3 regions of the Exiguobacterium sp. SH31 genome follow, and region 1 is predicted to be linked to each of the others. Evidence: riboswitches for the same ligand, from Rfam matches in the RefSeq annotation. Region 1 holds a riboswitch; each other region holds the start of a gene.
What was found. Region 1 has a riboswitch for thiamine pyrophosphate ahead of thiW (energy coupling factor transporter S component ThiW). Riboswitches for the same ligand answer to the same signal wherever they lie in the genome.
Positions count from the first base shown of each region.

Region 2: it holds a riboswitch for thiamine pyrophosphate, as region 1 does, so the genes downstream of both, thiT (energy-coupled thiamine transporter ThiT) here and thiW (energy coupling factor transporter S component ThiW) in region 1, are expected to answer to the same signal.
Region 3: it holds a riboswitch for thiamine pyrophosphate, as region 1 does, so the genes downstream of both, A6395_RS01475 (YkoF family thiamine/hydroxymethylpyrimidine-binding protein) here and thiW (energy coupling factor transporter S component ThiW) in region 1, are expected to answer to the same signal.

Region 1 is NZ_LYTG01000044.1:72,759-80,595, reverse strand. Features, by position in the region: gene A6395_RS07500 (LTA synthase family protein) at 1-512, opposite strand, end outside; gene A6395_RS07495 (VOC family protein) at 625-1,023, opposite strand; gene A6395_RS07490 (YcxB family protein) at 1,117-1,620, shown strand; gene A6395_RS07485 (GNAT family N-acetyltransferase) at 1,602-2,081, shown strand; gene thiW (energy coupling factor transporter S component ThiW) at 2,116-2,604, opposite strand; TPP riboswitch at 2,668-2,766, opposite strand; gene A6395_RS07475 (hypothetical protein) at 2,791-3,111, opposite strand; gene A6395_RS07470 (phosphotransferase family protein) at 3,156-4,124, shown strand; gene A6395_RS07465 (hypothetical protein) at 4,125-4,871, opposite strand; gene A6395_RS07460 (ribonuclease FAU-1 family protein) at 5,081-5,620, shown strand; gene A6395_RS07455 (tetratricopeptide repeat protein) at 5,670-6,797, shown strand; gene A6395_RS07450 (MarR family winged helix-turn-helix transcriptional regulator) at 6,943-7,377, shown strand; gene A6395_RS07445 (ring-cleaving dioxygenase) at 7,414-7,837, shown strand, end outside.
Region 2 is NZ_LYTG01000104.1:42,483-50,319, forward strand. Features, by position in the region: gene A6395_RS14435 (Stp1/IreP family PP2C-type Ser/Thr phosphatase) at 1-53, shown strand, start outside; gene pknB (Stk1 family PASTA domain-containing Ser/Thr kinase) at 59-1,996, shown strand; gene rsgA (ribosome small subunit-dependent GTPase A) at 2,040-2,924, shown strand; gene rpe (ribulose-phosphate 3-epimerase) at 2,926-3,582, shown strand; TPP riboswitch at 3,602-3,701, shown strand; gene thiT (energy-coupled thiamine transporter ThiT) at 3,776-4,348, shown strand; gene A6395_RS14460 (thiamine diphosphokinase) at 4,348-4,935, shown strand; gene rpmB (50S ribosomal protein L28) at 4,992-5,180, opposite strand; gene A6395_RS14465 (Asp23/Gls24 family envelope stress response protein) at 5,433-5,795, shown strand; gene A6395_RS14470 (DAK2 domain-containing protein) at 5,818-7,494, shown strand; gene sdaAB (L-serine ammonia-lyase, iron-sulfur-dependent subunit beta) at 7,558-7,837, shown strand, end outside.
Region 3 is NZ_LYTG01000009.1:9,097-16,933, forward strand. Features, by position in the region: gene A6395_RS01435 (CPBP family intramembrane glutamic endopeptidase) at 1-54, opposite strand, end outside; gene A6395_RS01440 (lysozyme family protein) at 142-825, shown strand; gene A6395_RS01445 (DUF1643 domain-containing protein) at 859-1,446, shown strand; partial or broken gene A6395_RS15640 (IS1182 family transposase) at 1,754-3,093, shown strand; gene A6395_RS01460 (energy-coupling factor transporter transmembrane component T family protein) at 3,247-3,984, opposite strand; gene A6395_RS01465 (ABC transporter ATP-binding protein) at 3,984-5,312, opposite strand; gene A6395_RS01470 (ECF transporter S component) at 5,305-5,880, opposite strand; gene A6395_RS01475 (YkoF family thiamine/hydroxymethylpyrimidine-binding protein) at 5,880-6,467, opposite strand; TPP riboswitch at 6,547-6,647, opposite strand; gene A6395_RS01480 (GTP-binding protein) at 6,713-7,837, opposite strand, start outside.

The DNA of each region.
Region 1 (7,837 bases):
GAAATCGGTGCTTGCTCGTCACCATTCGGCTGACTGACGGTTAACGGAACGACGAAGGCGGCCAAGCCGACGACAAAACCGGCAGCGGCGATCCGGCGGTTTTTTCCTGTGCCTTGCGCAGGTCTTTTTCTCATATAGACGAGGACAGCGGTATAAAGCACCAAGTCCACGAACAATAGAAAGTCGGTCGGTTGAATCAACGTCAGGAAGCCGCCGCCGACGTCGCCCATCTGACCAACGTCTGACAAAAGCGCGACCGACAACAGATTGCCGAAATAGCGGTAATACCAGACGTCGGAGATGAGGAGTGTACTGTGTAGAAACAGCGAGGCGAATAAAATCCAGCGCCGTGTTTTCGTCTTCACGAGCAACGCCCAGCTCGTCATCATGAGAATCATCCCGATGTTGACGAGTAAAAAATGAACGTTGAACGCGCTCGCGGTCAAGACGCTGAACAAAAATAGTTTGGCAAGTGATAGTGACAGATAACTCCAATAATCAAGATATTTCATAAATAGCCTCCAAACGGTACGTACACGTCGTATTCTTTTTCATGTACCTGTTCGTAGGTGGCGGGAAACATGGGGGTGTGCGATGCGGACGAAAAAAAGCGAGGCGAGCGCCTCACTTGATCAAAAACGTGTCCCGAAGCTCGATGATCGTGCCTTCCGGGGCTTTTAGTTTGCTCAAATGTCCGTCGACGACGAAGTAGATGTTGCCGCCATGTTTCGGCAAGAACGTGACACCGAGCGCCTCGAGCCGACGGACTTCCGCTTCAAGGTCATCGACGTACAAGGCGAAGTGAACGGGTCCGGCCGCATGTTTCGAATACGGCGATAACGTCTCGTCGGTCTTCGCCGTCTGGAGTTCGATATAGAAGTCGCCGAGCTTGAGCCAACTGTTGAACGCCCGGGTATGGAAGTTGGGTGACTCTTGGACGAGCTCAAAACCGAGCGTTTCATAAAATTGCTTTGACGCCGCATAGTCGGGCGTTTGGATACAGAGATGGTGGATTTGTTTCATCGTGTCACTCCTTTGCTTTTATTTTAGCGAATAGGAGCCTGAAGCGGAACTTTTCTTGAACGAAGACGTATACGACACCGAGGAGGGATACATATGGAAATCCAATACGAATTGACGGAAGAAGACTACATTCACTTCAACTTGAGTCATATTAGACGTTCAAAGATAGGAAAGAGGATGCTATTCCTGCAGCGCATCATCGGGCCCGTCATCATTTTAAGTGGTGGCGCTTTGACGTTCGCGACACTGTTTCAAGATACGAGCTGGTGGCTGTTTGGGGTATATGGCGTCATCAGCCTCCTCTGGTTCCTGTATTATCCGAAGTATTTTGAACGGCATATCCGAAAACAAACGAAGCGGATGATTCAAGAACGAAGCAATGAAGGCATGATCGGCCCGCATACGATGGATCTGGATGAAGACGGTCTTCGTGACAAAAATGCGTTCGGGGAGACGAAAGTCTCATGGAGCGGCATCAAGGAAGTCGTCGAGGAAGCCGATTATGTGTATTTGTATAACTCGTCGGTCAGCGCCTACATCTTGCCGAAACGCGGGCAGGACATGGAGGAGGTACAACGATGGCTACCGATGCGTTGACGATTCAACCGATTGATGAGACGAACTTGGATGCGGTCGTCGCCTTGACCGTCGCACCTGGTCAGGCCCGCTTTATCGAAACGAACGCGGAATCGCTCCGCGAGATGGACGTCGACGTCAAGTACGCGTGGACGTGCTACGCGCTCTGTCGAGACAATCAACCGGTCGGCTTCATGATGGTCGGGGCCGAGAACAAGGTGGAGCGTTACGTCTGGCTCGACCGCTTTATGATTGATATGGATGAGCAAGGGAAAGGCATCGGGTCAACATTTTTGCAACTTGCGATTGAGTGGATGCAAGAGCGATTTGATGTCGATGACATCATCCTCAGTCTCCATCCGACGAACGAACCAGCGAAACGGTTTTATGCGAAGGGCGGATTTGAGGACAGTGGCTTGATTGATGAAGCGAACGGGGAAGAGATTTGGGTGTATCACGTGAAGCAGGGACAGCCTTCCTAAGTCGGCCGTCCCTGTTTTGGTGGTTGTTGTTCAATTATCGCTTCACCGTGAGTGGACGCAACTGTTTGACCCGCGCCAAGACGATCCAGCCGAGGATGGCTCCGGTCACGCTCGAGGCGAGGAAGGCCGGGAAGAAGAACAGCGCCCCAAACTCAGAACCCATTAAGATTTTCGCGTACGGGACGGCGATGAGCGAGGCAATGACGCCCGTCCCGATGACTTCACCGAGCGCAGCGAAAGCGACCCGGTTCGTCCGCACGTAAAATAGTCCGGCAAGCAAGGCGCCGATCATACCACCTGGGAAGGCGAGCAACGACCCGGTCCCGGTCATGACACGGACGAGTCCGGTCACGAACGCGACGAGGACGGCACCAATCGGACTGACGGTGACGGCGGCGATGACGTTCACCATATGTTGCACCGGATAGGCCCGGGCGACACCGGTCGGGATGGAGATGAACAGGGAGCCGATGATGGCGATGGCGATGAGCATCGCCATCCAAGTGAGTTGTTGAATACGCATGAAGTGTCTCCTTTCAAAATGAAAACGCCACTTCTCCAAGTGGAAAAGTGGCGTGGACAGACAGACGTATCCAAGCCACTTCCCTACGCTGGTATGAGCCAGATCAGGTTCGAAGGGTCCGGCAGTTGCCGTCTCAGCCCGAAGGCTCCCCTAGTGGTCGTTTATTGGTTTGAGTATAGCATACCGTTATTTTGTTGCCTCAATTTTTCGCGGTCGGAAGATGAAATAAATGATACCGCTATACAGGGCGTATAAAAACAGGGAAAACACGAGATTGATGAGCCACGGGAGTGTACCCATAAATACGGTGACCGAGGCGTTACGGAACCAGCCGAGTGAAAGACATAGTCCGACAAAGCTGAGCACGATCGTCGTCCAAAAGCTGATATCTGGACGCCTCGACACGCGGCGAACGACTAGACCGATTATGAAGCTGAAGACAGCCGTCGTACCTAAATACATATAGAGTAACGCATCAACCGGGTATGAATAATAGACAACGTCCATATTATTTCCTCCTAAACGAAGTGTGGTGAAAGGAAGTGAGGTCAGTGAGGAGTGCGATCCCATGGCGTGACGAGTCTTACCGTGAACAGTTCGAGCACTGGCTCGATGGCCATGTGCCAGGCGTGACGTGGCGGGTTGTGAAAGATACGGATTTGACATACTTGATGTATGGAGAGTACGGAGCAGACCGTTACTACGCCAAGGCGGTGACAGCAATTAGTGATGGCGAGGCCGAACTGTCGATGCATCTAGCCGAACGGCATCCGGGACTGGTCCCGGAGGTCATCGCCATTGACGCGGCACGCAACTGGCTACTTATGCGAGACATCGGCGGGGATGCACTTCGCGAATACCCTAAGCACAGTCGGTACGAAGCGGCTGTGCGTCAATATGCGAAACTACAGAGAAAAGAAGCGAATTACATGGATACTCTTTTGGCCTACGGCATCCCGGACCGGTGTCCGGCTCGTCTAAAAGAAGAGATACGGACGTATTTACCCGAGTTATGTACGGGGTTAGATCGAGATAAGGCAGAGGCGGTGCTGGCGCTCCAAGACGAACTCCTCACCATGTGCGACGAGCTCGCGACGGGTATGCCGATGAGTCTCGAGCACGGCGATTTACATTGCGGCAACATCTTTTGGCGCGAACAGACGGATGACTTATGTATTCTCGATTGGGGCGATGCGACCGTCACCCATCCGTTCTTCAGCGTCCGTGTGTTTTGGAACGCGCTCTACGACTTGTTGCCGGAAGACGATGAAGTCGCCTGGTATGAACAGATTCAGAAGATGCGTACCGTCTACTTGGCTGAGTGGGAAGATGTGGCGCCTCGGGACTTGCTATGGCGCCATTTGTTGATCGCTGAAGAGCTCGGTTGCGTATATCGGGCGCTGTCGTGGCATATATATGTGACCAACTATCGGTATGATCCGTCCGAGTCAGCCGATAAACCGGCCCAATGGCTCAACTTGTTCCTCGAGTATCGGGACTTGAAACGTCGCGGTACGTGATCACTCATTCTTCTCGAGCAGGTTTTCATAATCCGTCTCGTTCCAAAACAGCTGGGCGATTGACTCCGGTGCTTTCAAAATCTCACCGTCTTGGTCGTAGACGATGGCGTAGCCGTTTTCGATCTCAAAGACGATCAAGTCGGCCGTCACTTCCTTGACGCCGTTCCCGGCAATGATGACGTTCTCGATTGGGTCGCGTGCGACTTGAACTCCCCATTCGTCGAGCTCGACGATGAGCGCTGACGTGTAGGCATGGCGGTCGTAAATCGATTGAAACTCGTCTTGCGTCAATGTGACGTCGGTCGGGGGGGCACTCGTCCCGTATTTGCGCTTCTCAATCTCCTCAACGAATTGCGTGAACGACTCTTCTTGCCAAAAGAGCGGTGCGACCGACTCGGGACCGTTGGCGATCTCACCGTCTTCATTCTCATAGACGGTCGCGTACGTGCCGTCGTCGAGCTTGAACGGATAAATATCGGCGTATGTATGATGGATCCCGTCCCCGGCGATGACGACGCGTTCGAACGTCTCACGGAACGGTGTTAGCCCTTGGGTTTCGAGCGCTGCTAACAAGTCTTGGGCAGTCTCGTGTTGGTCAAAGACGTCTTTGAAATCTTCTCGTGTCCATTCGATCGTCGCTTCTTCATCTTGTTCGTTCATATCAGGAGAGACGATTGGTTGCTCGGCTTGATCGGTACAACCTGTCAGCAAGAACGCGCTTAAGCCAAGTAGTCCTAACCGTTTCATAAAACAACCCCCTAGTAAGTTACATTATTTCCCTATTTTACATTAGCGTAGCATGTATGAAATAGGATGAGAACCTGGATACTTTCTCATCTAGGGCAAATGCAATCGCTACCTCGTCTGGTTCAATCAACACAATCTGTACGATTGAACAGGGAAATGTCGACTTTTGGCGAACACATTTAGGAAACCGGTCTAAAGGAGAGAGAGAGATGCCAAAACGAAAATTTGCCAATCGTCGTGATTGGGAACGAATATTAAAAAATCGATACGCACAAATGGAGGTGCAGGACGATCGCTTCTCGGGCACCGTCGCCCTCTTCCAAATTGACGCCGTCCGAGCCCCGCAATATAAGATGCATCAAGGAGAGGAGTTCATCGTCGCCGACGCAGGTTATGCGTGGCTCCAGTACTTCTCAGAACATGAACCGTTCGGGGTGACTGTCATGTTCGACGACCGGGGCAACATCGTCCAATGGTACATCGATATCGTTGAAGGGATTGGGTATGAGGATGGGATTCCGTACATGGATGACCTCCTGCTCGACATTCTCATCTTCCCGAACGGTGACGTCGTCCGTAAAGACGAGGATGAGTTCGAAGCGGCAGCCAAGTCAGGTGAGCTCACGCCGGAGATGGTCGACCGTGGCTGGCGTGATTTCAAGGCGACGCTCGATCGGATCGAACGCCGCGACTTCGTCTATTTTGATTTAGCGAACGAGCATTACGAGCAGTTGAAGCAAAAGCTTTGAGTCTTCCCGTACTGCTTTTGGTACAGTGTAAGAACAGGGGGGAAGATAGATGAAACAAATTGATCTCGAGAAGTGGTCGCGTAAAAAGCATTATGAGTTTTTCAAGGCGTTTGACGCCCCGCATTTCAACGTGACGGCGAACGTCGACGTGACGAAGCTACATACGTTCGCGAAGACGCGCGGACAGTCATTTTTCAAGCTGTTCTTATACGGCGTGGTGAAGACGGCGAACGCCATCCCGGAACTTAGGTACCGGATGCGCGGTGACGTGGTCGTCGAGCATGATGTCGTCCATCCATCGTTCACCGTCATGATGGATAATGACGTCTTCAATTTCTGTACGGCGACGTATAAAGACGCGTTTCCCGACTTCATGGAGGAAGTGGCCGTGCGGATGAGCGGGGCGAAACGAGAAGTCGTCGTCGGAGATGACGAGCCGGACAGCCTGCTCTATATTACGAGCGTGCCTTGGCTCACGTTCACGAGCATCAGTCATCCGACGAATGACCAACAGCACGATAGCGTTCCGCGGATCGCCTGGGGCAAATTCACGAAAGTTGGCGACCGGATGATGATGCCGCTCTCGGTTCAAGCGCACCACGCGCTCGTCGACGGCGTCCATGTCGGGAAATATTATGAGAAACTGCAAGCGTGGCTAGATGATTTGAGCGACCTTCACGTCAAACAGCCTGAAGAGGTCGGACTCGACGAGGCGATCCGCCTGCGCGAGAACGGAGAGCTCGAGCGGGCGAAGCAGCTGTTGCTCATGCTGTTGCGTCAAGATGAGAAGAATCCACGACTCCACGCGCAATGTGCCTGGTGTTATGACTCGCTCGGCGAAGAGCGTCAAGCCGTCCCGCACTATGAGCGGGCCATCCGACTCGGTCTGAGCGGTCACGAGCTCAGTGAGACGTATATCGGGCTCGGCAGCACGTACCGTGCGCTCGGTCGTTACGAGGATGCCGAGGAGCTGTTTGCTAAGGCGATCGAACAGTTCCCTGACATCGCTGCCTTGAAAGTGTTCCAAGCGATGACGCGTTACAACCTCGGACAGCATCAGGAAGCGACCGGTGCGTTGCTCGAGCTGCTCGTGAGTCCGCAGCCGGATGACAGCATTCAACGATATCGTCGCGCCATCGCGTTCTATGCGCGCAACCTCGACGAGACGTATGACTGATCCGGAAGACAAGGCCTGTGGACGCGGCCTTGTCTTTTTTGGAGACGAATTGATTGACCGATCCAAATTACCGTGTTATATTTATCTCGAATTAAAGATAATTAAATTTAAAGTATTGTTTTCTCTCAACAAAGGAGGGGAACAGATGAAACAATCAGACGCCTTAAAAGCGATCACCGTCTTATTTCGAGCTTCACAGTCGATCCAGGACATGGTCAAACACGAAGTCGCCGCATATGGACTGAACGCGACCGAATTCTCGGTACTCGAACTGCTCTATCATAAAGGTGACCAACCGATTCAAATCATCGGCAAAAAAGTCTTGCTCTCAAGCGGCAGCATGACGTATATCGTCGACCGACTCGAGGCAAAAGGCTATTTGGTCCGGAAAGCTTGTCCGAGCGACCGCCGTGTGACATATGCCGCATTAACTGAAGCGGGAACCGACTTGATGGATCAAATTTTTCCGACACACACGAAACGGATGAACGAGTTGTTCGACGGACTCGATTTAGATGACACAATCACACAATTGAAGACGGTCGGCAAACGTGCCGAGGCGTCAAAATTTTTTAACTAATTATCTCGAAATCAAGATTTTGAAGGAGCGATTTAGATGAACCATGTAAAAGGGATTCACCACGTGACGGCGATCACGAGCAGCGCCGAAAAGAACTATGACTTCTTTACGAACGTCTTAGGGATGCGTCTCGTCAAGAAGACGGTCAACCAAGACGACATTCAGACGTATCACTTGTTCTTCGCGGACGATAAAGGTAGCGCCGGGACGGACATGACGTTTTTCGACTTCCCAGGCATCCCAAAAGGCGTGCACGGGACGAATGAGATTTCAAAGACGTCGTTCCGTGTCCCGACGGATCAGGCACTCGACTACTGGGTCCGCCGTTTTGATCGGTTAAAGGTCAAACATGAAGGCATCACCGAGCAGTTCGGCAAGAAGACGCTGTCGTTCGTCGACTTCGACGACCAAGCGTATCAGCTCATCTCGGACGAGTTCAATCAAGGTGTCGCTTCTGGTG
Region 2 (7,837 bases), on a different contig from region 1:
GCGACAACATCACTGTGGCGCTCGTCCAATTTACAGATAGAAAGAGAGGATGAATCCGATGCGAAGTGGAGAACGAATCAACGATCGTTATCGGATCGAACAACAAATCGGTAGCGGCGGCATGGCAAATGTCTACCGGGCTCACGATGAGATTTTAAACCGAACCGTCGCCATTAAGGTGTTACGATCTGAATTCTCGCATAACGAACAATTTATACGCCGGTTCGAACGAGAAGCCCATGCGGCAACCAGTCTGAACCATCCAAACATCGTCGCCATTTATGACGTCGGAGATGAACAAGACATTTATTACATCGTCATGGAACATGTCGATGGTATGACGCTCAAACAATATTTACAGGAAGAGTACATATCAATCGAGGAATCGTTGCGGATCATGGGACAGATTTGTGATGCGATCGATCATGCCCATGCCCATCGCATCATTCATCGGGATATCAAACCGCAAAACATGATGATCGACCAAAACGGGAACGTCAAAGTGACCGATTTCGGGATTGCCGTGGCCATGTCGAACGCGACGCTGACCCATACGATGTCAGTCCTCGGGTCGGTCCACTATTTCTCTCCGGAACAAGCGCGTGGCAAGTTTGCTGATGAGAAGTCAGACATTTATTCGCTCGGTGCGGTGCTGTACGAACTTGTGACAGGACGAGTCCCGTTCATCGGTGAGACACCTGTCGCGGTCGCGTTGCAACATTTGCAAGATGATCCGATCCGACCGCTCGACTTGAACCCTAAAATTCCACAAGCGCTTGAGAACTGTATTATGCAGGCGCTCGCCAAATCGCCAGGGGCACGGCATGCCTCGGTCGCTGCTTTTAAAAAAGACTGCTTGACGTCGCTCAGCCCAGACCGCGCGGACGAACCGAAACGGAGGCCGACAGAACAAGACGAGTTTGATCAGACGCTCGTCATGGCGCCTGTCGTTCCGGAAGAACCGAAAGAAGTCGTCAAGCAGCCTGTAGCTGCAGTCGAGCCGGAATCAGCGACGCCGAAGAAACAAAAGAAAAAGAAGTGGTGGCTCTGGCTAGTGCTCGTTCTTCTATTGATCGGTGGCGGAGTGGCGGCGTATGTGGTTGCAGATGAAATGTCACGTGCCGTCGTGCCTGATGTCGTCGGCATGAGCGTCGGTGATGCGACGACTGAACTAGAAGCATCCGGATTTGTCGTTGAGACGACGGACCGGGTGAGTGACAACGTGTCTGAAGGCGACGTGATTTCGCAGAATCCTCAACCTGGGCGGAAGCCGAAGCGCGGAACGGTCGTCACCATCGTCGTGTCCGCTGGGAAAGAGACGGTCGAGATGCCTGACGTCGAGGGGTTGTCCCAAACAGCAGCGGAACGAACGTTGAAAGATCTTGATTTCACAGATATTGAAATCCAATCCGAAGCGTCCGAAACGGTCGACAGCGGAGATGTGATTTCGCAATCGATCACGCCAGGTGAAGAAGTCATCGCGTCGGAAGAGACGGTCACGCTCGTCGTCTCGACCGGCAGCAATAAAATCGAGCTTGCTAATTTGACGGGCTATACGTTCGAAGAAGCGTCAACTTATGCCGAGCAAAACAACTTGAAAATCGTGAAACGCGATGAGTATTCGACGAGTATCCCAGCGAATCAAATCATTCGTCAACTGCCGACGTCAGGGACGGCGGTCGATCCGGGAACGGAACTGACGGTCATCGTCTCACAAGGAGTCGAGCCGACCGACATCTCGATCGAGCGGGAAGTGGACGTCGAAATCGAACCGCCGGCAGAGGGTGACGAGGCGGAACCGGTCGAAGTCGTCATTCGTACCGTCGATGCCCGTGGTGAGATCGAAGTGTTGCGTGATATGATCACAGAAACGACGACGTATTCCTATACGCTCGTCATTGCTCCGGACGAAGTCGGTACCGCGACGATTGAAGTCGAGGGTGAAGTCGTTCGGACCGATACGGTGACATACGCACAAGCAAAAGATTCACAATGAAGAGGTGGCGTGCGCGTCACCTCTTTTCTAAGGAGGAAACAGGATGAAAGGAACGATTATTCGCTTGCAAGGTGGGTTTTATGATGTCATGACCGAAACGAAAGTTGAAATCAGATGTCGCGCCCGGGGAAACTTCCGGAACCGAAACATTTCGCCCGTCGTCGGGGACGACGTCGATATTCAAGACCAAGGGGACGGGACCGGCTACATCATGGCTGTCGATGAGCGGTCGAACCATCTCGTCCGCCCGCCGATCGCCAACATCGATCAGGCGTTTCTGCTCTTTTCCGTGAAAGAGCCGGCATTCTCGTTTCATTTGCTTGACCGCTTTCTCATTTTGATCGAATCGAAGCAAGTTCACCCGATCATCGTGTTGACGAAGATGGACTTGTTGCTAGAAGCTGAAAAGGAAAAAATTAGTGCGGCGGCAGCGCTATACCGTTCGATCGGCTATCAAGTCATTGAGACGTCGACCGAAGACGGAGCTGGGATCGAGCTCATCCGCAGCGCGTTCAAAGACAAGACGAGCGTATTCGCCGGACAGACCGGCGTCGGGAAGAGTTCGTTGCTGAACGCGGTCGCACCGGAGCTTGAACTCGCGACTGGTAAGATTTCGAAAGCGCTTGGCCGCGGGAAGCATACGACGCGTCACGTCACGCTCATCACACTCGCGGACGGGTTCGTCGCCGATACACCTGGATTCTCGAGTCTTGAGTTCCCGGAAGAACTTGAAGTCGAGGAGATGCGTTGGTGTTTCCCTGAATTCGTCTTGCGGCACGATGACTGTAAATTCCGTGGTTGCGCCCATTTGAACGAGCCAGGTTGTGCCGTCAAAGCGGCGGTCGAGGCCGGAGAAATCGCTTCCACCCGCTATGCGAACTATGTTACGTTTATGGAGGAATTAAAAGATAGACAACGGAGGTACTAACATGATTAAAATCGCACCATCGATCCTGTCGGCCGATTTTGCCAACCTTGAGGCAGAGGTCAAAGCGGTCCAAGAAGCAGGGGCCGATTACATTCATTTTGACGTCATGGACGGTCAGTTCGTGCCGAACATCTCGATTGGACTGCCGGTACTCAAAAGTTTGCGTGACAAGTCGGACATGGTATTAGACGTCCATTTGATGATCGACCAACCGGAACGGTTCGTCGAGGATTTCGTTCAAGCAGGCGCCGATATCGTCACGGTCCATGTCGAGGCGACAAACCATTTGCATCGCGTATTGCAACAAATCAAAGGAGCCGGCGCCAAGTGCGGTGTCGTCTTGAACCCGCATACACCGTTGTCGTCAATCGAGCACGTGCTCGGTGATGTCGATATGGTGTTGCTCATGACCGTGAACCCTGGCTTTGGCGGCCAAGCGTTCATCGAAGCGGTCGTCCCGAAGATCGCGGCGCTCAGCGAGATGCGCCAAGCGCGTCGTCTCGACTTCGAGATCGAAATCGATGGCGGGGTAAATCCTGCGACGGCAAAACTTTGTATCGACGCAGGTGCCGACGTCCTCGTTGCCGGTTCAGCCATCTATAACGAACCGAGCTATAAAGACGCAATCGATAGCATTCGCAACGCGTCTCGTGTATAATCATCTATAGAACAACAAATATTGTCGCAAGGGGTGTCACATCTGTGGCTGAGAGGCATGAGCTAACCCTTTGAACCTGTTCCGTTCACACGGACGTAGGGATGTGGCGAAAATGCACGTTGCTACACGATAGCAGCATGGCGTTTACGTCATGCTGCTTTTTGTCGTTCACTCATATCAAGGAGGGAATAAGATGAAACAACGTTTAAAACTACAGGCGCTCATTGAAATCTCGCTGTTCGCCTCACTCGGACTGATCTTTGACATGCTCATCCCATATCGGTTGCCGCAAGGCGGAGCAGTCAGCTTGGCGATGCTACCGATTCTCGTGATGGCGTATCGGCACGGATTGAGAGGCGGACTCGCGACGGGCGCGCTCGTCGGGACGCTACAACTGTTATTTGGGGCCTATATCTTCACGCCGGTCCAATTTTTACTCGACTATACGGTCGCCTACGGCCTCGTCGGAGTCGCCGGCATCTTCGCCGGTCAAGTCAAACAGTCGGCAAAAGACGGCGCCAAGAAAACGCTCACGTTCTATTTGATTCTCGGGGCGTTGATCGGCTCGGCGCTCCGCTACGTTGCGCACGTCGTCTCCGGCATCGTCTTCTTCGCCGAGTATGCGGAAGGACCGGTCGTCTTGTACTCGCTCGGCTATAACTTGACGTATATGTTGCCGTCGTTCCTCGTCTCGGCGGTCGTGATCGTGCTCTTGTTCACGTCGGCGCCGCGCTTCGCGACGCTCGCGACACGGGACATCAGATAATGCGCGTCTTGATTGTGGCTGCGAGCCCGGAAGCGGTCCCTGATCTTCCTCGGAACGCCGATTACGTCATCGGTGTCGACGGCGGCTATCATACGCTGCTCGACCGTGGGATGAAGCCGGACCTGCTCGTCGGTGACTTTGATTCGTTCACAGGCACCGTGCCGGAGGAAGCTGTCCGTTATCCGTCTGAAAAAGACGTGACCGACCTTGAGATCGCCCTCGAGGCGGCACGAGGGAAAGGGGCGGACGTGATCGACGTGTACGGTGCACTCGGGGGCAGGCTCGATATGACGCTCAGCAACGTCGGTCTGCTCGAGGCGTACCCCGAGATGCGGTTGTTCGCAGACGGGCAAGAAGTCCGTCTCGTCGGAAAAGGGGACTATCGTCTCCCGCGTCGTCCTGACCATTACTTGTCGCTCGTACCTTGGAAACGGGCCTCGGTCTCGATTCGTGGCGTCAAGTACCCGCTCGAGAACCATGACGTCGTCAGCTATGAGGCGCTGACGATTTCAAACGAGTGGTCGGCAGAAGAGGCGGACTTGCTCGTTCACAGTGGCAACGTCTTGATTATGTATATAAAGAAGTAAACAAAAAAATCCCATCGGCGTATGCCGCTGGGATTTATTTCGTTCGTGTATGGTAATTATACGCGTTCAACGAGACCTGATTTAAGAGCGCGAGCTGAAACCCAAACTCGTTTAGGTTTACCGTCAACGAGAATGCGAACTTTTTGTACGTTTACACCCCAAGTACGTTTTGTCTTGTTGAGTGCGTGCGAACGGTTGTTACCTGACTTAGGTGACTTACCTGTTACGTAGCATTTACGTGCCATGCGTTTCCCCTCCTTTTTTATGTGGGTTCGTCCTAATAGACACTCGTTTATATTAGCATGGGTTTTTTCACGATGCAACTAGAAAATAACCGGATGACAAGAAAAAAACTTGACATTACGGATGAGGATTTTAATAATGAATGAGGGTTGCGGTTACAATTGACCGAGTTTAGGGGCATGTCCTTTTAATAACTAGGTACTTATTGTAGAATATACTGTAGGAATCATTCCGAATAAAGGAGGCTACTCCATATGGCAATTGAAATGAAGACAACATATGGCAATATTGATATCACGAACGACGTGGTCGCGACACTCGCGGGCGGTGCGGCGATGGAATGCTTCGGCGTCGTAGGAATGGCGTCACAAGCTCAACTGAAAGACGGGATCGCAGAACTGCTCAAACGTGAGAACTATGCGCGTGGCGTTGTCGTACGTCAAGATGGAGAAGACGTACATATCGATATGCACATCATCGTGAGCTACGGGACGAAAGTGTCAGAAGTCGCGTACAACGTGCAAAGTCGTGTGAAATACACGCTCGGTGAAACTTTAGGATTAAACGTTTCGTCGGTAAATATATTCGTACAAGGCGTTCGTCTGACGAATGACTGACGAGAACGAAGGAGGATTTGGTGTGGGGTTAAAACGTTTAGATGGATTGGTGTTTGCGCAAATGGTCGCAAACGGTGCAGCCAACTTGAGCCAAAATGCAGATTACGTGGATTCGCTTAACGTCTTCCCGGTCCCAGACGGCGACACGGGAACGAACATGAATTTGACGATGACTTCAGGTGCGAAGGAAGTGGCCGCACTCGACACAGCGAACATCGCTGACGTGTCATCGAAATTTGCCCGCGGCCTACTTATGGGGGCCCGTGGGAATTCGGGTGTTATTTTGAGCCAATTATTCCGTGGTTTCGGTAAATCGATCGAAGGAAAGACAGAATTGTCGACACTCGACTTTGCCGAGGCACTCAAACGTGGCGTTGACACGGCATACAAGGCGGTTATGAAACCGGTTGAAGGAACGATTTTGACGGTTGCTCGTGAAGCGGCCGACGAAGCGCTCCGTGCTTCTGAGTCGACGAGCGATTTCAATGAGTTCATGGAGCAAGTGATCACGGAAGCGAAAGCTTCGCTCGAGCGGACACCTGATTTGTTGCCGGTCTTAAAAGAAGTCGGTGTCGTCGACTCAGGCGGTCAAGGTCTCCTCGTCATCTATGAAGGGTTCCTCGCGAGCCTTGAAGGGAAAGAGCTCGAGAAGCCGCACGCACCGGTCATGGATGCCCTCGTTGAGGCAGAACACCATGCTGCGCAAGGTTTCATGTCGACGGAAGATATCGAATTTGGATATTGCACGGAGATCATGGTCCGTTTCCAAGACGAAAAGTTGAAACAGACTCCGTTCGATGAGGACGTGTTCCGTAACGAGCTGTCTGAACTCGGCGACTCGCTCCTTGTCGTCGCCGACGAAGAGTTGCTCAAAGTCCACGTTCACGTCGAGACGCCGGGCGACGTCATCACGAAAGGACAACGTTTTGGTGAGCTTGTCGCGGTCAAGATCGAGAACATGCGTCAACAGCATTCGACGATTCTTGAAGAAGAGCACGGTGCCAACCAGCACGGCGTTCAGGCGACTGCCGTCAAAGCGAAAGTGCCTTACGCGATCGTCACTGTCGCCATGGGTGAAGGTGTCAGTGAACTGTTCCGTTCGCTCGGTGCCGCACATGTCATCGAAGGCGGGCAGACGATGAACCCGTCGACGGAAGACATCGTCAAAGCGATTGAAGCGGCGAACGCCGAGCACGTCTTCATCTTCCCGAACAACTCGAACATCATCATGGCCGCTGAGCAAGCGGCATCGGTCGCACCTTGCGGCGTCTCGGTCATTCCGACGAAGACGGTACCACAAGGACTAGCGGCTGCCATCGCGTTCAATCCTGAAGCGGATGTCGAGACGAACGAGCTGGTCATGAAGACGGCCGCAACTACAGTCAAGTCAGGACAAGTGACTTACGCTGTCCGTGACACGAGTATCGACGGTGTCGAGATTCGTAAAGATGATCATATGGCGATTGCCGAGAAGAAAATCGTCGCATCATCAAAATCGAGTCTAGAAGCGGCAAAAGCGCTCGTAGATGCACTCGTAGACGCGGATGATGAGATTGTCACGATCTTGACGGGCGAAGGTTCGTCGGCGGAAGACGTCGCAGCACTCTCGGCTTACATCGAATCGAAGAACGATGAGATTGAAATCGAAGTTCATGACGGTAAACAACCGCTCTACTCCTACATTTTTAGTGTGGAATAAGCTGTATCTCAGCCCTGCCTTCTGTATAATGAAGGTAGGGTTTTTTTGAAAGGGGGAAATGCGATGAAATATCGCAGTGTGTTTGATATTATCGGACCGGTCATGGTCGGACCATCGAGTTCGCATACGGCCGGAGCCGCACGCATCGGTCTTATGGCCGGCAAACTGTTCGGCCGAACGCCGGACCTCGCGCGGATCACGTTTTACGGGTCGTTCGCCGACACGTATCGAGGTCATGGGACAGACGTCGCCATCGTCGGAGGCATCATGGGATTCGATACGTTCGATCTTCGCATCCCGCAAGCGCTCGACATCGCGAAAGAGCGGGGAATCAAAGTCGTCT
Region 3 (7,837 bases), on a different contig from region 1:
TTGTACGATCAATAAATACGCAAGAATAATCGTAAAGACGACCTGTTCAAGCATCTATATCCTCTCCTGTCCTTCCTGTTAGCTATATGCTACACTATTCGGGTATTGTCTAGAAAGCTAGGAGGCGGAATCTTGAAACGAATGATGCTGCGACTGACCGGCGTAATGCTTGTGATCGTGCTGTGCCTCGGCGCAATCGGCTGGTTTGGTCAACATGATAAAGTGAACAACGCCCTCTACCGGGCCTACTACGGTGACCACGGTATCCCGGCGGTCCACCAAGACGTCTACAAGGAAGCCGCGGCCACCTATGACGTCGATTGGCGGCTACTCGCCGCCGTCCACCGCGTCGAGACGATCTTCTCGCACAGTTCATCGATGCGCTCTTCGGTCGGCGCGATCGGACCGTTCCAATTCATGCCGCGGACGTGGCTCGGTTGGCAGTACGATACCGACGACCAAAAAGGTGATGTCCCGGAAGACGAAGTCGATCTGACGGATTTAACACTGATTGAGCAATATGGCGGCTTAGGCAGAGACGGGGATGATGACGGCAAGGCCGATCCTCACAGTTTGGTCGACTCGGCCCATGCCGCCGCTTACTATTTGAGCGAGCACGGCGGGCAGACAAATGATTCAGTCGAATCGATTCAAAACGCCATCTTTGAATATAACCGGAGTGACCAGTACGTGTCAGACGTCATGTCCTTTTATGAACAGTACCAGGACGAACTGTCTTTACTGCCTGGTGACGCGACGACGACAACGCAGCAGGTCGCCCGGTATACGATCCGGTATCTCGATTGGTTCGCAGGCTGGGCATGACCCGGCACTACTTGGTTAAAGTGAGGAAACAACATGAACACGCATATCGAGGAAGTGACGATTCGAGTCAAATCGATATTTAACGAAGGCAAGACAAAGCGTTACATGCGAACGTATGAATTCACCGATGTCGTCGATGGGGTGATCTGTGCCGTCATCATCTATTCTCCACGGATGAGCGATGCATTTTTATCTGGTACGACGACTCAACGCGCCTACATGCTCATGCGGAACCATTTGGACAAACCGATCCGCGAGATGCGCGTCATCAGTCTCGTCCCGACGCTCGCCATCAATGACAACCTACCCTACGTCGAGTCTCAACTCGACGAAGTGAACTTTCATTACGTGGAAGAGACGCTCGACGAGGTCGAGACGAGCGGCGGCATGATCATCGTCGGTTGGGGTTCGCCTGGGCGCCTCATGCACCATTCCACGCTGTACAAGACGTTATTCGCCGAGCACGAGGCGAGTATGTATTGTATCGGTACGACGTCAAAAGGCGAACCGCAACAAATTCGCATGGCCAATGAAAATACGGTACTCGAAGCGTTCAATAACGAATCGATCAAACCGAAATTTAAGATCTTGAAAGAGACAAAACAGGACGACTCGAAATGAGTCGTCCTCAGCTTGTTGACTAACATCAATAGAATCGCTCGTCCTTCCGGCGCCCACGCTTTCCACAGGCAATCCCGGAGCCGCATCGCGACTTATGTCGCTGCTGGGTCTCCGTTGGATTGCTTTCCTGCAGGAGTCGGGGCGCCGTCGGACGAGCAACGCAAACGGTCGCCATCTGGCGGCCGTTTGTCTTTTTCTGAGGCCTCGATGGCCGAAGAAAAAGCCTCGGACATGTTCTTCGAACCGGTAAAAACGGGAAAAGGCAGATAAACGCCGAACCCGTCCGCTGACTAGGGAGGAACCCCATATGTACCGTGCCCACCCGGAGAAGAGACATGAACCGATTCAGACGAAGACCACCCTGGACCAAATGGTCCCGCAAGACCACCTCGTCCGAAAGATCGACCGCCACATCGATTTCTCGATCGTGCACCGCCTTTGCGCGCCGCTGTACTCGAACACCGGACAGCCCGGCATCGACCCCGAGATTATCATCAAGATCATCCTCCTCGGCCCGCTGTTCAACATCCGTTCCGTCCGCCAGACGGTTAAAGAGGTCCAGACGAACCTCGCCTACCGCTGGTTCCTCGGGCTCGGGATTGATGAGAAGGTACCCGACCATTCGACGATCAGCCAGGCCTATCGGCGCCGCTTCAAAGGGAAGGACGTCTTCCAACAGATCTTCGAGGACATCTTGGGTCAGGCCGAAGCCCACGGCTTCGTGTCGGGGCGAATCCTGATCACCGACTCGACCCACATCCGTGCCAACGCGAACAAGAAGAAGTTCGACAAGGTCGAGGTCGAGCGCGTTGTGAACGCGATTGAGGGCGAGCTCCTAGACCGGGTGAACGAAGAACGGTCGGACCGTGGAAAAAAGCGCTGAAGCCCGCCTCACCGAAAAGGGAGAGCCGGTTCATCAAGGTGAGCCGGACCGACCCGGATGCGGGCTATATGTATCGTGACCAGAAGCCGGAAGGCTTTTTCTGGCTGGCGCACCGGACGGTCGACGCCAAACACAACTTCATCGTCGATGTGCACGTCACGCCCGGGAACGTGTCAGACAGCACCGTCTACCTCGCCCGTCTCGAGCATATCCTCGGCCGATTCGGCTATCCGCTAGAGGCAGTCGCCCTCGATGTGGGGTACTTCACGACAGAGATTGCGAAGGCGCTCATCGAGCGCGGCGTCTTCGGCGTCATCGCCTGGCGCCGCTTCGGCGGGAAGAAGGGGATGTTTCGGAGGACGAGCTTCAAATATGTATCAGAAGAAGACGTCTATGTCTGCCCGGCGAAACAGCGTCTCACCTATCGAACGACAGACCGACACGGGTATCACCACTACGCCTCCGACCCCGCCGTCTGTAAGAACTGCCCGCTTCTCGAGAAGTGTACGTCCAATCGTGCCCACCGGCGCGTCATCACCCGTCATCTTGATGAAACCTATCGCGAATTGGTGAACCGGAACCGTCTGTCCGAATCCGGACGATACCTCTATCGTCTCCGGCCGCAGACCGTGGAGCGCTCGTTCGCCGATGCGAAAGAGCTTCACGGGCTCCGCTTCACGTTCTACCGGGGAACCGAGAAGGTCCAGTGCGCCAACCTGGTGGCAGCCACCGCACAAAACATGAAGAAATTGGCCAACCTGTTGGCCGAAAAAGACCGTCTACATAGCATTTCTTCAATTTTATGCCGGGCAGAGCGCCTCGAGCTCGATGAACACAAAAAGAGACGAACCAAATCGCGATGGGCGATTTGGTTCGTCAACAGCCTGAGGACGACTCGAAATGAGTCGTCCTGTTTTTTATCGCACGCCGATCCATACACTTACTCCGAACAGCGTGAACAAGAGTGACGCCAACAGAAAATCGTTTCGCGTGACCGGAATCACCTCGTACGTAGAACGATGTTCACCCGTAAATCCCCGAGCCTCCATCGAGAACGCGATCCGCTCGGCTTGACGGATAGCGCCGGCAAGAAGCGGGATTAGGAGTTTCGGGATGTGTCGCACGTGATCGATCCGGGTGTCGAGGCGCACGCCACGTAAGGCATGCGTTTCATAGAGCTGCATCAGTTCGATCTTTAAAATCGGGAAAAAGCGAAAGCCGACGAAGACGCTATAGGCGATGTTAGGGGACAATCTCGCCTGCTGCATCAGACTGTAGACGAACCGCTTCGGGTCCGTCGTCAGCGTGAACAGAAGCGACAGGACCGTGAAGGCGAGGACCCGAAGCGAAAGTGTCGCCGCCAACAACACGTTCTCCTCGGTGACATCATTGCCGAAGAGCGAGAACACGACTTGCCCGCTCGCCTCTCTGCCGAAGACGAGCGTCGTCCAAAGCGTCCCGAGCGCGGTCAGTAAAAATGGGATCATGAACAGTCCCCATCGCTTCCAGCTCACGTCGGAAAAGATGAATTGGAGGACGAGTGTGCCGAAGAAGACGACGAGCGGAGTCCACGGGTTGTACATGAAGGCGAGACCGAACATGAGACACGTCACGGTCAAGAACTTGATTGTCGGGTTCATCTCGTGAAACGTCATCAGAACGCCTCCGTCAACAGTCCGTGGGCCCGCAATAAGTCCGAGTCGTCCCAAATCGACGCATCGTACGGCCCACTCAAGTTCCCGTCACCCATCAAATAATACGTGCTCGCGGCACGGGCGAAACTGAGATCGTGCGTTACGAACAAGACCGTCTGCCCCGCACGGACTCGTTCAGCCATCAATGCATGGAGCGCTCGAAGTGATGCCTCGTCTTGACCGGCCGTCGGTTCATCAAACGCGAGCAGTTGTTTACCCGACAGAAGCATCACCCCGATGGCGAGTCTCCGTTTTTGACCGTGACTGAGTGAGAGTGGATGGGCGTCACGCAGACGTTCAAGCCCGAGGCGTGCCAACATGTCCTCGATTGAACGGTTATGTCCATACGCTAGTTCCCGCGACACGTCACTCGTCACAAACAAATGCGCCGGGGATTGCGGGACGAGCCCGACTTCACGGTGATGCCGCGCCAGGCTTTTTAGCCACGTCGATTTGCCGCTGCCGTTCCGACCGAGGATGGCGATCACATCCCCCGGGGCCACTGCGATTTTGCTCGCTGCAAGTTGAAACTTTTTGTGATTCACTTTCGGTATCTGAAATAATGTGTTTGTGCCCCGTGTCGTTTCAATCGGCGTAAATGTATAATCCGGTTGAACGACGAACGATCCATCGCCTGCGATCCTTCCGTTCACGAGTTCCAGGTGCCGGTCAAAGAAGTCGCCCCACATGTACGGACGATGCTCGATGACGACGATATTGACGTTCCGTGCGGACTTATCGAGCCAGCGAACGAACCGACGTGCCGTCGCCGGGTCGAGGTGTGAGAGCGGCTCGTCGAGTAAGAGCCATTCCGGACATCCGATCAAGGCACAGGCAACGGCGATCTGTTGCTTCTCGCCCCCTGATAAATCATGGATGGTGCGGTGGCGATAATCGGACAAGTGTAACTCGTGCAAAATCGCTGAGACACGGTCCATCATCTCGCTTCGGGCGACCGAAAAGTTTTCGAGCGTGAAAATCAATTCTTCTTCGACCGTCTGCATGACGAACTGGCTGTCCGGGTCTTGAAACACCGTCCCGACGCGGCGATTCACCTCACCAGGCCGATACGTGGCATAGGACCGACCGAATAGATGCAATCGCCCCGTCACAACCCCATCACAGTTGTCCGGGTAGAGCCGATTGAACAAGGCGAACAAAGTCGACTTCCCCGACCCGCTCGCCCCGGTGATGAGCGTCCTGCCGTCCTTAAGACGAAGTGTGATATCCGTCAATACGTCGCGTCCTTCCCCCGGGAAACGAAACGCCAGACGCTCGGTCTCAACCATGTGCCTTCCTCTGCCGGGTGACGGCATATCCTTCTAGCGCACCCGTTCGAAGCAACAAGTCGCTCAAAATCTTCCCGCCGATCCCTGCGATGAGCATCCCGCTCGTCGCCCGTAGTGCGAACATCAAAGCCACGTACGTCGGACTGAGCGCACTGAGACCTCCCATGACGTACGTATATGCGAAACTCGTCACTGCCGCACCGAATCCGGCGAGCATGAGCACCCACAAGTCATACCGCTTATACCCGGTTAGTGCGAACGCCGCTTCGGCGCCGAGTCCTTGAATGATGCCGACGAGGATGATGCGCGGACCGATCGCATTGCCGATCATCATCTCGATCGACGCTGCGAGCACTTCCAACAAAAAGGCGGCGCCTGGCTTTCGAATGATGTAGGCGGTAATAATCGAGACGATGAACCAAATCCCAAAAATCCATTCATAGGCGATCGGCCCAATCAAGCCGGCCCACAAGTTCCCCACATGGAAGAACGCCAAATAGACGACGGCAAAGACGACCGATAAAATCGACAACAAAACGATTTCTTTCAACTTCCATGAGTTAAGCATCAACGTTGTCCCTCGTGCGACGGACTGTTCACACTGAACGTGACCGTCATGACGACGTGGCTCGTCTTCTCGCGGACGCGGTTGAACGTCGCCTCATAAAACGCGAACACCGTCTCGATATCTCCGTGGATCCCTGAAGCATAATGCATCGTGTCATTAAAGACGCCCCGTGCTTTCGCGAAATCGACCTCTTCATAGATAATGTCCATGTAATCGTCATCACCGAGCGGGTAGAGTGCGAACTGTGATGAAACGTATTGGGCAGCCGCTCGCCCGTTCACCGGCTCACTCGAAACGTCGAGCAGATTGTCCCCGACCGTGTCGCCCGGACAGCCGGCCGAGAACGTCCCGCTCATCGACACATGCGCCCCTGTTCTCGTGGCGTGTGACAAGACTGCTTTCGCGACGTCAAACACGTGCTCGGCCCGACCGCGAATCACGGTCGATACATCGTCCGTGTGCCTCCAAACGTTGCTTAAATCAGTTTCTTTGAGTGCTCCTTTGATGACCGGTATGAACTCTGACGTCATCGGGCTTAGCGTAAAGCGGAACCCGACGATCGGGCTCGTTCCACATTGTTGATTCATGATGATTCCCCCCTTATTTGGTTACACAAAAAAGCCGCATCCATGAGAATGCGGCCACTTATCCAATCATCAATTCATCAGAAAAAGTGCCACACTTCCTCACGCCAGTATTACCTGGATCGAGTTATAAGGGATTGGAGCCATGCTCACATCTCAGCCGAAGCACCCCTAGTGTAGTCCAATGTATGCGGTTGTTCATGCAAGCAAAAGTATAGCCGTTCGATTCTGAATTGTAAACGGTTAAATCATGAAAACGTCGCGATTCCGTTTCCTGGAAGCGTATCCCGTAACGTTGTCCAGTCTGACGCCATCTCTTCGTCTGACAGTAGACAGGCGTCAAGTTCGAGCTCGACGCGCACTCGGTCCATTCGGTGACCGATCAAGACGAGCTCCGTCTGGCGGTCGCCGTACGGCTCGATGTAATCGGCCTCAAGCTCTGGTTCGGCGGCGAACATCTGCTTTCGTTCCGCGTCAGGAAGCGTCGCGAGCCAACGCCCGGCATGTTCGAGCGTCGACGCGTACCCCGCTTGGGAGAACAAGCACGCGATGTCATTCCGAGAAGCGATCCATAAAAAACCTTTCGCCCGGACAACTTCTTCCGGGAACTGTTCGATCCACGCATGTAAACGCTCCGGGTGGAACGGACGGCGGCGGCGATAGACGAACGAACTGATGCCGTACTCTTCGGTTTCAGGGGTATGGTCGTCTGTCTCGAGCTCTTGGATCCATCCGGCGGCATGCATCGCCTGGTCGAAGTCGAACAAGTTCACGTCTAACAGGTCGGACAACGGCACGTTGCCGTAAGTACTTGTCAGAAGTCGCGCCGCCGGGTTTAACGCGCGCAACAGACTTTCGATCTCGTACAGTTCCGGTTCCGTGACCCGGTCCGCCTTGTTGAGGACGATGATGTCGGCAAACTCGACTTGATCGACGAGCAAGTCGACGACTTCCCGGACATCACCCGTGTCGACAGCCTGTTTCCGTTCATGCAGCGATTCGCCCGAGTTGAAGTCTTTTAAAAATCGATATGCGTCGACGACCGTCACCATCGCGTCAACATACACACGGCTCGTCAAGTCGATACCCAAGGCGTCATCCGCATATGTAAACGTCTGCGCGACCGGGATCGGTTCCGAGATACCAGACGACTCGATGATGATGCCGTCGAGCTGTCGGTCGTTCGCAATCTCGCTGACCGCCTCGAGTAAATCTTCTCGCAACGTGCAGCAGATGCAGCCGTTAGACAGCTCCACCAACTTCTCGTCCGTCCGTGAAAAACCTGCCCCGTCAATCAATCGCTCATCGATGTTCAGCTCGCTCATGTCGTTGACGATGACGGCATATTTTTTACCATCCCGATTGTTCAACAT